2 regions of the Mucilaginibacter sp. P4_A11 genome follow, and region 2 is predicted to be linked to the other one. Evidence: riboswitches for the same ligand, from Rfam matches in the RefSeq annotation. Region 2 holds a riboswitch; the other holds the start of a gene.
What was found. A riboswitch is a leader RNA that binds a small molecule or an ion and turns the genes downstream of it on or off. The one in region 2 is predicted to bind cobalamin.

Region 1 (5,749 bases), on a different contig from region 2:
AACAATCGCCATTTCCTCCGGCTGGCGGCCAACCGTGACCTTTCGCTCTATCTGTAAGCTGGTGGTATCAATTTCGGCAACGATGCCGTTGGGGGCTTTAGGATCTCCAACTTTGCCGAGATAGGCGCTTACATAGGCATTATTTTTATGGAAGGTTACATAACGGCAATTGGTAATATCTATCTGGGCTAACTTTTTCGCGGTTTTTACATCCAGCACCTCCACCTTATTAGAGATATTGACCACCACATACATCTTTGAACCGTAGATACCGATGTCATTGCCCACATCGCCCAGGCCTTTAGTAACGGAGGGATTAGCTTCGTTATAGATATTTCGCTCGTAAACACCGGTACGGAAGTTCATAAAATCTAACGAGGCCTTGTTCATGTTCATATTACCCTCGTTAAGCAGGTATATCCCTTTGATCACACTCGATGGATCCGGCGCAGCAATCTGTTCAACCTGTTTAGGTATTACTTGCGGTGCCTTCCGGCATGATGCCGCAAGCAATACCACAAACAGGGCAACGGGTAGATATAGGGCTATTTTTGATGTTTTCATGGTTAGATATTATAGCTTAGTTTGAAGCGATAAAAACGCCGGGGCATCGGGAAGTTGGAGATGATTTCCCTGTCCTGGTTCAGGAGGTTATTTACCTCGAGGGTAAACCTGGTTTTACGCTTATATATTTTGGTGAGATAGCTTGCCGAAAGGTCATGCGTGTACCAGGGTGCTACTGTATTATCACCATGGTTTACATCATTACTCTGCTCATCGTAACGAAGTCCGTTATATAAATAACTGTAATTGAATTGGAACCGGCGATAATCTGCCCCTAAAGTGAACGAGCCGCTGTGCATGGGCACATAAGGAATATTATAGCGATAGGTAATACCCCCTTCTTTATAAAAAGCCTGTTGATAGGTGTAATTGAGCCCGGCAGTGATAGTAAGCTCATCAGCAATATTCCATCCGGATTGGATATTGATCTCCGCTCCTTTTATGTGCACATCGCCCACATTGTACATCACCCATCTGAACAAATTGAGGCCGGGAACAGCTATAATTTTATCCCTTACCTGGTTATAATAAGCATCAACCTGTACAGAAAACGACTGAAGTAACCGGTTTTTAAACTCATGGTTATAGGTAAAGCCAACATCGTATTGCTTAGCGTATTCAGGTTTAAGCAGGGTGTTTCCGATCAGCGTATAATAAAGATCATTAAAAGTGGGCAACCGGAAGATGTTTTTATAAAATGCCCGGAGCATCAGGTCGTTATTGTCAAGCAAGCGCCATCCGGCAGTTACTGTTGGCGTATAGGCTGTTTTACGCCCCGCCCCGGTATATTCCTTTACCTGATCATTAACAAAAGTACCAAGTAGTGATGCCTGCAAATTAAGCCTTCCTACCCTAAGCTGCGAAGCCATTGAAACCAGTTCTGTGTAGCGGGTTGGATACGGGAAACGGTATAAGTTAGCGTCGAGATTGTTCATTTGGAAATCGACGGAGAGCGCGATATCCCAAACCGGCAAAATGCGGTAACGGTTGGCTATAGAAGTATAAAGTTCATGCTGGTAAAAGCGGTTATCCAGGAAACCTGTGGTAGTCACAAATTCCGGATCCAGGTAGCGTTCGTAGTTGTCACTATATTTGGCTACCGCTTTAAAGCTATATCGGTTAGCCGTATTGCTTTCATAATTGGCCTGGATAAATTGGTCGCGGTCCCACTGCCTCTGTGAATAATTGAATTTGTTGGCAACAATTGCTCCCGGTAAACCCCGATCTGAAATATAGCTGTATGCTTTCACTGCCCACCTGGCGCTATCGGCCGTACTGCCGGTAAGACCAGCTTCTACTCTGTAGGCTTTTATATCTCCATTGTTGCGCACCGCGGTTGTGTCATACACCCCGTTAGTATACCTGAATTTGTACCGGCCGTTTGATTGGATATATTCGGCACTAATAGTACTGCTGATTTTATCATTGAGCTTCTGCTGCCACAGCAAGGACGGATTTAACAAACCCATCGACCCGGTTTTATAACTCATGCGGATGTGGGTATGCTCGCCCGGCTCAAATTTGGGCTTTGCCGATTGCAGATATATGGTGCTTGCCGCCGAGAAGGCTTTGGCCGGTTGAAAGATCTCGCTTCGTTGACCGTTGTAAAGATCTATCTCCTCAATGTTATCCAACGAAAACCGGCCAAGGTCAACCTGCCCGTTTTGAGCGTTGCCTAATTGTACGCCATCATAAAATACGGCAACATGATTGGTGCCCAAACTGCGCACATTGATGGTTTTTAAACCGCCTACTCCCCCGTAATCCTTAAGCTGAACGCCGGTGAAAAAGCGCATGGCATCGGCCACAGAAAAACTATTGAGGCGCTGTAGCTGATCGCCTTTTAAAACCTGTACGGGAGTGGGGGATGTATTGCGGATGTCGGTTTTGACGGCACGGATCTCCACCTGTTTAAGGTGATTGATCTTAACAGAATCTGTTTGGGTAGTATCTTTTTTATGAACCGGGGATTGCGCCGAAACTTGAAGGCAACTGCAAGCTGTTGTTATCCCAAAGGAAACAAGCCATAATAAACCTTTGATACAGCCATTACGCGTTGCGAACGTGTGGCGCACAGTTAATTTCATGAGTGTTGTGGGTTAAAAAACCTCACAGCAAACAGAACGAATTACAAAAAATGAAATACACGAAAGGTATCCTCATTCCAGCTTCAATCCCCGAAAGCTATGAATTAATATGTGCTGGTGGCAGGTCTTCTGACTTACTCCCCCCGGCCCTGTCTTCCCATTCCGAACATATCGGAACAGTGACAATAAGAATGGGCTTCGGTGTTATGGAGCTTACAGCTGCGGGACAGTCCCGGATTTACATCGGGTTCCCTTTTAATCGCGGGCGTTAATTATCCGCGAACCAAAAGCAGGGCAAAGGTATATATTAAAAGTTTAATTAAACAAGTTGCAGTTTGCAACAAGGGTATTACACCGCTAATGAGGTAGTAAAATACAATAAGATAATGCAAACATAGCTGACTATATTTTATTGTTTATGTATGTCAGAAAACAGCGTTACACTCATTTTTCCGCACCAGCTATTTAAACATCATCCCGCAGTAAAGCAATCCCGGCAGGTTTACCTTATGGAAGAAACGCTGTTTTTTAACCAATACAATTTCAATAAAAAAAAGATTGTACTCCACCGGGCATCAATGAAGTTTTATGCTGATCACCTGTCGGCCGGTAAAATAGCGGTTAATTATATTGATGCCCAAGATCCACGCGCCGATGTACGCTGGCTTATAACGTCATTGGCAGAGCAAGGTATCGAACAGATTTATTATACGCATACTGCCGACAACTGGCTGGAAAAAAGACTGAACAGTAGTTGCGAAAAACATAACGTGGAACTCCACAAATATCAAAGTCCCAATTTTCTAAACAGCGTTGATGAAGTAGCTGATTTCTTCGACAAAAAGAAAACCTATTATCAGACCGACTTTTATATAGACCAGCGCAAACAGCGTAAAGTTTTACTTGAGCGTAATGGAAAGCCAGTCGGTGGTAAATGGACCTATGATAGTGAAAACCGACTTAAATTTCCCAAGAACAAGGTGGTGCCCCTGCTTGATGTTCCACCGGAAAACGAATATCTGAAAGAAGCACAACTTTATGTAGATACACATTTCCCTGATAACTACGGCAGCACAGCATCGCCTTTTGGCAACCTGGGCGGGTTTTATCCAACCACGTATGATGAAGCTGAATGCTGGCTCGAAAATTTCCTGCAGCAACGCCTTCATGATTTTGGCATTTATGAGGATGCAATGGTGGCTAATGAAAGTTTCTTATATCATTCGGTGTTAACCCCCATGCTCAACATCGGCCTTCTTAATCCGCAACAGGTAATTGATAAAGCCCTGGATGTAGCTGCCGATTCGGATATTCCCTTAAATTCTTTAGAAGGTTTTATAAGGCAGATCATGGGTTGGCGCGAATTTATACACATTGTTTATGAGCGTGAAGGGGTAAGACAGCGTATCAAAAATTACTGGGGATTTAAACGCCGTATACCTCAATCATTTTGGCAAGGCAATACGGGGATACATCCTGTTGATGTGGTAATTAAAAAAGTTTTGGTTACCGGCTACACACATCATATTGAGCGTTTAATGGTTATGGGAAACTTCTTTTTACTGTGCGAATTCCATCCCGATGATGTTTACCGGTGGTTTATGGAAATGTATGCAGATGCCTACGATTGGGTAATGGTGCCCAATACTTACGGCATGACCCAATTTGCCGATGGCGGCCTCATGATGACCAAACCCTACATTAGCGGCAGCAATTATTTATTAAAATGGGCGATTGGAAAAAAGGTGAATGGCAGGAAACCTGGGACGGCTTATTCTGGCGGTTTATGCACGTACACCGGAATTTTTTTCTGCAAAATCCGCGCCTGGGCATGCTGGTAAAAACATTTGATAAAATGCCCGCAGAAAAGCAAAATAAGCATTTAAATGACGCCGAAAAGTTCCTGAGCCAACTTGACAAACAGGTTCACTATTAATAACAATTCATAAATTCCTGTAAATGAATTATCTAAATTTAAATCACATCTATTTTGAAGCTCATTTTTAAATGGATTACTCATTTTTCAAAAAAAGTAGATTTTATGCTTCAAATGTTTACAACTTATAATATATTTGCGACCCAATACGGGGGATTAGCTCAGCTGGCTAGAGCGCTTGCATGGCATGCAAGAGGTCATCGGTTCGACTCCGATATTCTCCACTTTGATAATTAAGGCTTTACGAAAAATCGTAAGGCCTTTTTTGTTTCTGGTAAAACATGAAATAATTTAAAACAGTATAGTATAACGAGCTAATTGACATTAATTACGCCAAATTTCAGTCAAGTCTTCACTGTTATCAAAGCAGAACTCTTACAAACCAAGCCATTAGTGACCAACATAAGCTTTTTTAATTTTTCTCGTTGTATAGTAAATCAGCGGAGTGATAATTACGACACCGACACCGCATAAAAAAGCAATCCAAAAGCTAAAATCTCCCGGTGTCCATAGCCTCACAAAAAGGGCTATAATTGAAATGCAAGGCAAAAGCCAGGACGAGAAAATCGTTAGCAATCTATTTATCATTCCATCATAAAGGCCTACCCATGGAAATACTACGCCTGTTTCCTCGCTGCTATTTGTACTAAGTTGTTCGAGTACAATTACCAAATGGGAATGATAGTAAAGCATAAACAAAAGCATAATTAATGGACAGCCGATTAGCACCAGGTTCTGCGGAAATGATAATCCTAAGACTGTAAGCTTTTCGCTGGCTTTCTTTTCCTCTAATTTACCTTGCAAAGCGAAATAGGCCTCCTGTGGCGTTTTGTTCATCACCTCACCCCAAATTTGCCGCATGGCCGGGAATATTGTTCCATTTTTCACAAACTGCCCCACACCCTTGGTTGTATCAGTTTTTTCAATCCAATCTGCAACCGTCAATACTTGTTGTTTTATCATATTGCCGCGAATTCCACCCTTAACGTAAACTGTGCGGCCCCCAGATACACTCTTGAATTCAGCTGTGAATCGTGATAAGCCATTGAGCAACAAACCTAATGTACTGGATTTATCCTCAATTCCATCCTCTTCATTCGCCAATCTGAATCCACTAAAACATAACCTTTGGCAATAGTATCGAGAAAACCAAGCTTGATTA
Region 2 (5,749 bases):
TTTTTTTACTTGTCATATCATTTACACCTATAAAACTGCAGTGTACCTTCGAGAGGTGCACTGCAGTTAAATCATTAAGCAGTTACATTATTGATCACGCTTTCGCGGATGGCTTTTGCAGCCTCAACCATTTCTATTAACGCCTTTTTAGTTTCATCCCAGCCGCGTGTTTTTAAACCGCAATCGGGATTCACCCAAAGCTGGGCATCGGGTATTACGGCCTGTGCACGTTTGAGTAAATAGATCATTTCGTCTCTATTTGGTACACGCGGTGAATGGATATCGTACACACCGGGGCCGATTTCATTAGGATATTTAAAATCGGCAAAAACATCCAGTAGCTCCATTTGTGAGCGCGATGTTTCTATCGTGATCACATCAGCATCCATATCGGCTATGCTTTTAATGATATCATTAAACTCCGAATAGCACATATGTGTGTGGATCTGTGTGCTATCCTGAACGCCGCTTGCCGAAATTCGAAAAGCTTTAACTGCCCAGTCGAGATAATTTGCCCTGTCATCCCTGCGAAGCGGTAACCCTTCACGAATGGCGGGTTCGTCTATCTGAATGATCTTGATACCCGCACTTTCCAGATCACATACCTCATCACGGATAGCCAAAGCTATCTGCGTACAGGTTTCCGAGCGCGGCTGGTCATTACGTACAAACGACCATTGCAAAATAGTGACCGGGCCGGTTAACATACCCTTCATCCATTGCGAGGTCAGGGACTGCGCATAGGCCGACCATTTTACCGTCATTGCTTCCGGCCTTGATACATCGCCATAAATAATGGGCGGTTTAACACAACGGCTGCCGTAGCTTTGCACCCAGCCATTCTGTGTAAAGGTGAAACCGGCCAGTTGCTCGCCAAAATATTCAACCATATCATTGCGTTCAAACTCGCCATGTACCAACACATCCAGGCCTATTTCCTCCTGCCATTTTACTGCCTTTTCGGTTTCTTCGGCTATCAGTTTATCATATTCGGCTGCGGTTAATTCCCCTTTCTTTAAACGTGCGCGCCAGCTTCGAACTTCAGTTGTTTGCGGAAATGAACCAATAGTTGTGGTAGCAAAAAGCGGCAGATCAAGTAAAAGCTGCTGTTGTTTTTTACGATCAGCAAAAGTACTTGTACGTCGTACATCATTTTCGGTGATGATGTTTACCCGCTGCTTAACAACTTCGTCATGAATAAGCGTCGATGTGCGGCGGGCCTCATTTGCTTCCCGGTTTTTAGCCAATTGATGCAGGCTGCTATCACCAATCACATCGGCCGACAGTTTTCCAAGTAACACAACCTCACTTATCTTTTGCCGCGCAAAGGCCAGCCATTGTTTAATTTCGGGAGTAAGCACTTCTTCATTGGTTTCATTTTGAAGATCACATGGCGAATGGATCAATGAACATGAAGGAGCTATCCAGATACGATCGGCACCCAGTTTGTCTTTAGCGTATTTTATAATACCCAGCGAATTAATAAAGTCGTTTTTCCAGATGTTACGGCCATCAACCACACCTAATGAGAGGATAGTTTTTTGCGGAAGATGGGCTATCACCTCATCTAATTGCTGAGGTGCGCGAACTAAATCCACATGCAAAACATCAACCGGTAACGCTGTAGCCAATTGAGTATTATCACCCAGGCGTTCAAAATAGGTTGCCAGTACTATCTTCAGGAAAGGAAACTCTTTCCTCAATTGAGCGTAGGTATCTTTAATTGCCTGTTGTTGTTTCTCGGTTAAATCAAGCGCTAAAAATGGCTCGTCAAACTGCACCCATTCGGCACCTAAAGCTTTAAGCTTATTTAAAATATCAACATAAACAGGCAGCAAGTTTTTGATCAGGTCTACCCTATCGAAACCAGCTTCTTTTTTTTTGCCTAACAACAGGTACGATACAGGGCCGATCAATACCGGCTTGCTGGTGATGCCCAACTGTTTGGCCTCATAAAACTCATCGATAACTTTGGTTGAGAAGAGTTTAAACTACTGATCTTTATAAAACTCGGGGACTATGTAGTGATAATTGGTATCAAACCATTTGGTCATTTCCATGGCTACAATATCCAAACCTTCTTTTTGATAACCGCGGGCCATAGCAAAATACAGATCAAGCTCAGTATTCCCCTTTTGCTTTATCACCTCATGGTAACGTTTGGGAATAGCGCCAAACATCAACGAGTGGTCAAGCACCTGGTCATAAAACGAAAAATCATTTGAGGGGATCAGGTCAATCCCGGCCTCTTTTTGCAGCAGCCAGTTTTCTTCCCTGATGTATTTACCAATAGTAAGTACATTTTTAAACCCGGTTTTGCCTGCCCAGTAGTTTTCGCAGACTTTTTTTAATTCGCGCCGGCTACCAATGCGCGGGTAACCTAAATTTTGCGTTAGCATTCTTTTAATTGATTAAATGAATAAATCGGTTAAAAGCCCTTTCAGCTAAGCTTCGCAATGTTTTGTGGTAAGTAAAAGGGAGAGAATATATGGGTACAGGCTATCACTATGGGTAATAAACCCAAACAAGCAAGCAATCATAACCCTGACCAAAGCTTCATACCGCGAAAGCACTGTCAATTCAGTATTAGGCAGGTCTCCTGACTTGTAACATTTTTACCACCCTTCCCAATCGCAACGTACGATCAGTGGGTATCATTGGCAAAAACTTTTTTGTGTTACTTACAGTTGCGCGACAGTTCGTGATTTGCACACGATTCCCTATTAATCTACAATTAAGTAAAACCTATACCGGTTGATGAAGTAAAGTAAAGAACTATATCAAGGCAAATATAGGGATATGCCCGCTGAATATTCAGGTTATTTATTTGTTAAAGTATGATGTTTTGATAAAGCACTCTGTGAAAGACGGATAGCAGGTCTCCTCTATCTACCATAAGTCACACAACGGTCAATAAGCAAGTGAGCTTAATAAACCGTTGAATTGTACCATTCCCGATGCAAATTGATCCTTAACTTTGGCTGCTTCTATGAGTCAGAAAACGCATTCAAACCCACCGGGATTTACCTGGGTGGTATTAACCACCAGTCTCGCTTTCGTAGTAGCACAGCTTGATGTTTCTATAGTCAACATTGCTTTACCTGAAATTGCAAAAGCATATCACGCCGGTATCAGCACCCTGCAATGGGTAATTGACGCATACACCCTCGCCTTTGCTGTACTCATGTTGTCGGCAGGCAGTCTCGGCGATCTTTTAGGATCGAAAAGAATATTCCAGATCGGCTTGATCATCTTCGGTATTGCATCAGCAGGCTGCGGTTTAGCTCCCGATGCCATTACACTTATCATTTGCCGTGTGGCGCAGGGAATTGGGGCCGCTATGATGATACCAAGTTCTCTTGCACTGCTCAATCACCAGTTTGCACATATGCCGCAAACACGTACGCGTGCTGTTGGCTTGTGGACAGCCGCCGGAAGCTCTGCCATGGCGGCAGGCCCTACAATTGGTGGTTTACTGATAGCATTTAGTAGCTGGCGTTTCATTTTTATAGTTAACATTCCCATCTGCATCATTGGTTACATCCTGAGTTTTAAAATGGAGCAAACGGAAAAAACGACAAAAAGGAGCTTTGATTTACCCGGACAAATCACCTGGATGCTATCCATTACAACCCTCATCAGTGTGATCATTGAAATACCAAGGTTTGGATTTGGCCATGTGCTGATTTGGGGAGGACTTATTTTGAGTTTGTTGCTTTTCGGGATCTTTCTATGGATTGAAAACAAGGTCAAGCATCCCATGCTGCCTTTCCACCTGTTCAGGTCAGGAAGGTTTAATGCGTTATTAGTGCTGGGTGCCGTTTTAAATGGGTCTTATTATGGGAGTGTTTTTATTTTAAGCCTTTACCTGCAAAAAGTACTTAATTATCCCTCCATTATGGCCGGGCTGGCATTTCTTCCGCTTACTGTAGGCTTTGTAATTTCCAATGTGATCAGCAGCCGTATTATCAATCGCTACGGGATCCGTAAACCTATTATTGTGGGCCTGATCATGTTTGCCGCTGGGTTTGCAGGCTTATTTGTAGTGCACCAGCATACGCCTTACATTCAGCTTTTCCTACCCTTCCTGGTCCTGCCGATGGGTATGGGCCTTGCCGTACCTGCCATGACCAATGGTATTTTATCAAGCGTGGATAAAACACTATCAGGAACAGCTTCGGCTATCCTGAATACGGCAAGGCAAACAGCAGGCGCCATCGGTGTTGCTGTTTTTGGTGCCATGGCTGCCGGTGGTACGTTGAATATCTTAGGCGCCGTATCCAAAAGCGCGGCAATCTCTATTGGCTTAACAGCCTTTGCTATGATCTTGGTGATCCGAGGTTTAAGAAAGTAAAAGCCGCAATATCATCCTAATAGATAATTGAAGCCGGTAGGTAATTGTCGGTATCACTTATCTATCGGATGATATAAAACTTCTTTATTACCAATTTTTATACAGCAACTTCAGCGGTTAAAGTAACAGCCGTTTCCTGCTGCCTTTGGTGCGAAGCCCTGGCTTTGATGAAAAGTAACAAGGTAACAGCTGCCAATATCGCGAATGAAAGATATGCGGTTCCTAAGAGCTGCTGATTTTTGATAGCCATGAGGTTAACAATTCCATAGCTAAAAAAGGATGTAACTATATACAAAGAACCTCCCGTTACACCGCTTGCAATGCCTGCATTTTTTGAAAACCGGCCCAAACAGTACGCAAATATATTATTGAATATAAAGCCTGATAACAAGTGAACTAAAGCAGTAAAGGCCATTAGCGTAAACAAATTTGTTTTAATACCTGCTGTAAACACCATTAAAGCAGCAAAACCTAATTGTAAGGCAAGTGCTATCGATACTTTTTGGATGAGCGGTTTTTTAATCAGGGTTTTGGAAATAATGCCGCCCGCCATGAGTGATACCCCCGAAAGCAGCGAACAATAGCCAGTTACCACCGGCGAAAAATGAAATACGTGCTCAATGATAAAAGGACTGCTCATTCCGTAAACCACCAGCATTGCATAGCTTAGCGAGATCAGGATCAGGCCCAAAGAAAAATCGCGGGTTTTAATGGTTGACAGGTAAACCTGCAGAATGCTTTTTGCCTTAAACGGATGATAGTTTTTTAACGATTCGCCGCCGTAAACCAATTCTAAAACCAAAAGCGAAAGCGTGGCAATCCCCAGGAAAAAAAAGTTTGACTCCCAACCGAAAGCGGCTTCAAGATATCCCCCGATAAAAGGTGCAACGATAGGTGCAGTTGCCCAGATAATAGAAAAAAGGCTGGTATAGTGCTTAAGTTGCTCGCCGGAATACATATCTACAAAGTATGCCCTTTTTCCTACTACAATAAGAGCTACAGTGATACCCTGCAAAACACGCATCGCATAAATAAGTTCAATGTTATGACTAACAGCTATGCTAAAACTTGCCAAAGCAAAAACCAGTAAAGAGACAGTGCCAATACGGTAGCGGCCAAAGCTATCAAGCAAACTACCAACAAATAACTGGCTAACACCCGAGCTAATCATAAAAGCAATCAACGATAGCTGTACCGCCGAATTATTAACCGCCAGTTCCCTGGCCATTGAAGGCAGCGAGGGTATATAAATATCAGTTGCAAAACCCGAAAGGGGGATCAGCGCAAATGCTAAAACCGTGCTAATGCCCCTGTGATGTTCTTTTATAAGTTTCATAATTTAATATTAAAAATTTAACGGTGCTCAAAGTCAGTATTAACAGAATACCCTTCTTA

Region 1: another riboswitch for cobalamin. It lies ahead of AC1DUD_RS00850 (TonB-dependent receptor plug domain-containing protein); the one in region 2 lies ahead of metE (5-methyltetrahydropteroyltriglutamate--homocysteine S-methyltransferase).

The regions. Positions count from the first base shown of each region.
Region 1 is NZ_JBFUHE010000001.1:185,204-190,952, reverse strand. It holds gene AC1DUD_RS00855 (YncE family protein) at 1-564, opposite strand, end outside; gene AC1DUD_RS00850 (TonB-dependent receptor plug domain-containing protein) at 567-2,651, opposite strand; cobalamin riboswitch at 2,754-2,954, opposite strand; gene AC1DUD_RS00845 (cryptochrome/photolyase family protein) at 3,074-4,492, shown strand; tRNA gene AC1DUD_RS00840 (tRNA-Ala) at 4,738-4,811, shown strand; gene AC1DUD_RS00835 (hypothetical protein) at 4,978-5,691, opposite strand; gene AC1DUD_RS00830 (hypothetical protein) at 5,646-5,749, opposite strand, start outside.
Region 2 is NZ_JBFUHE010000010.1:16,516-22,264, forward strand. It holds partial or broken gene metE (5-methyltetrahydropteroyltriglutamate--homocysteine S-methyltransferase) at 75-2,399, opposite strand; cobalamin riboswitch at 2,572-2,764, opposite strand; gene AC1DUD_RS19230 (MFS transporter) at 2,990-4,354, shown strand; gene AC1DUD_RS19235 (MFS transporter) at 4,452-5,690, opposite strand.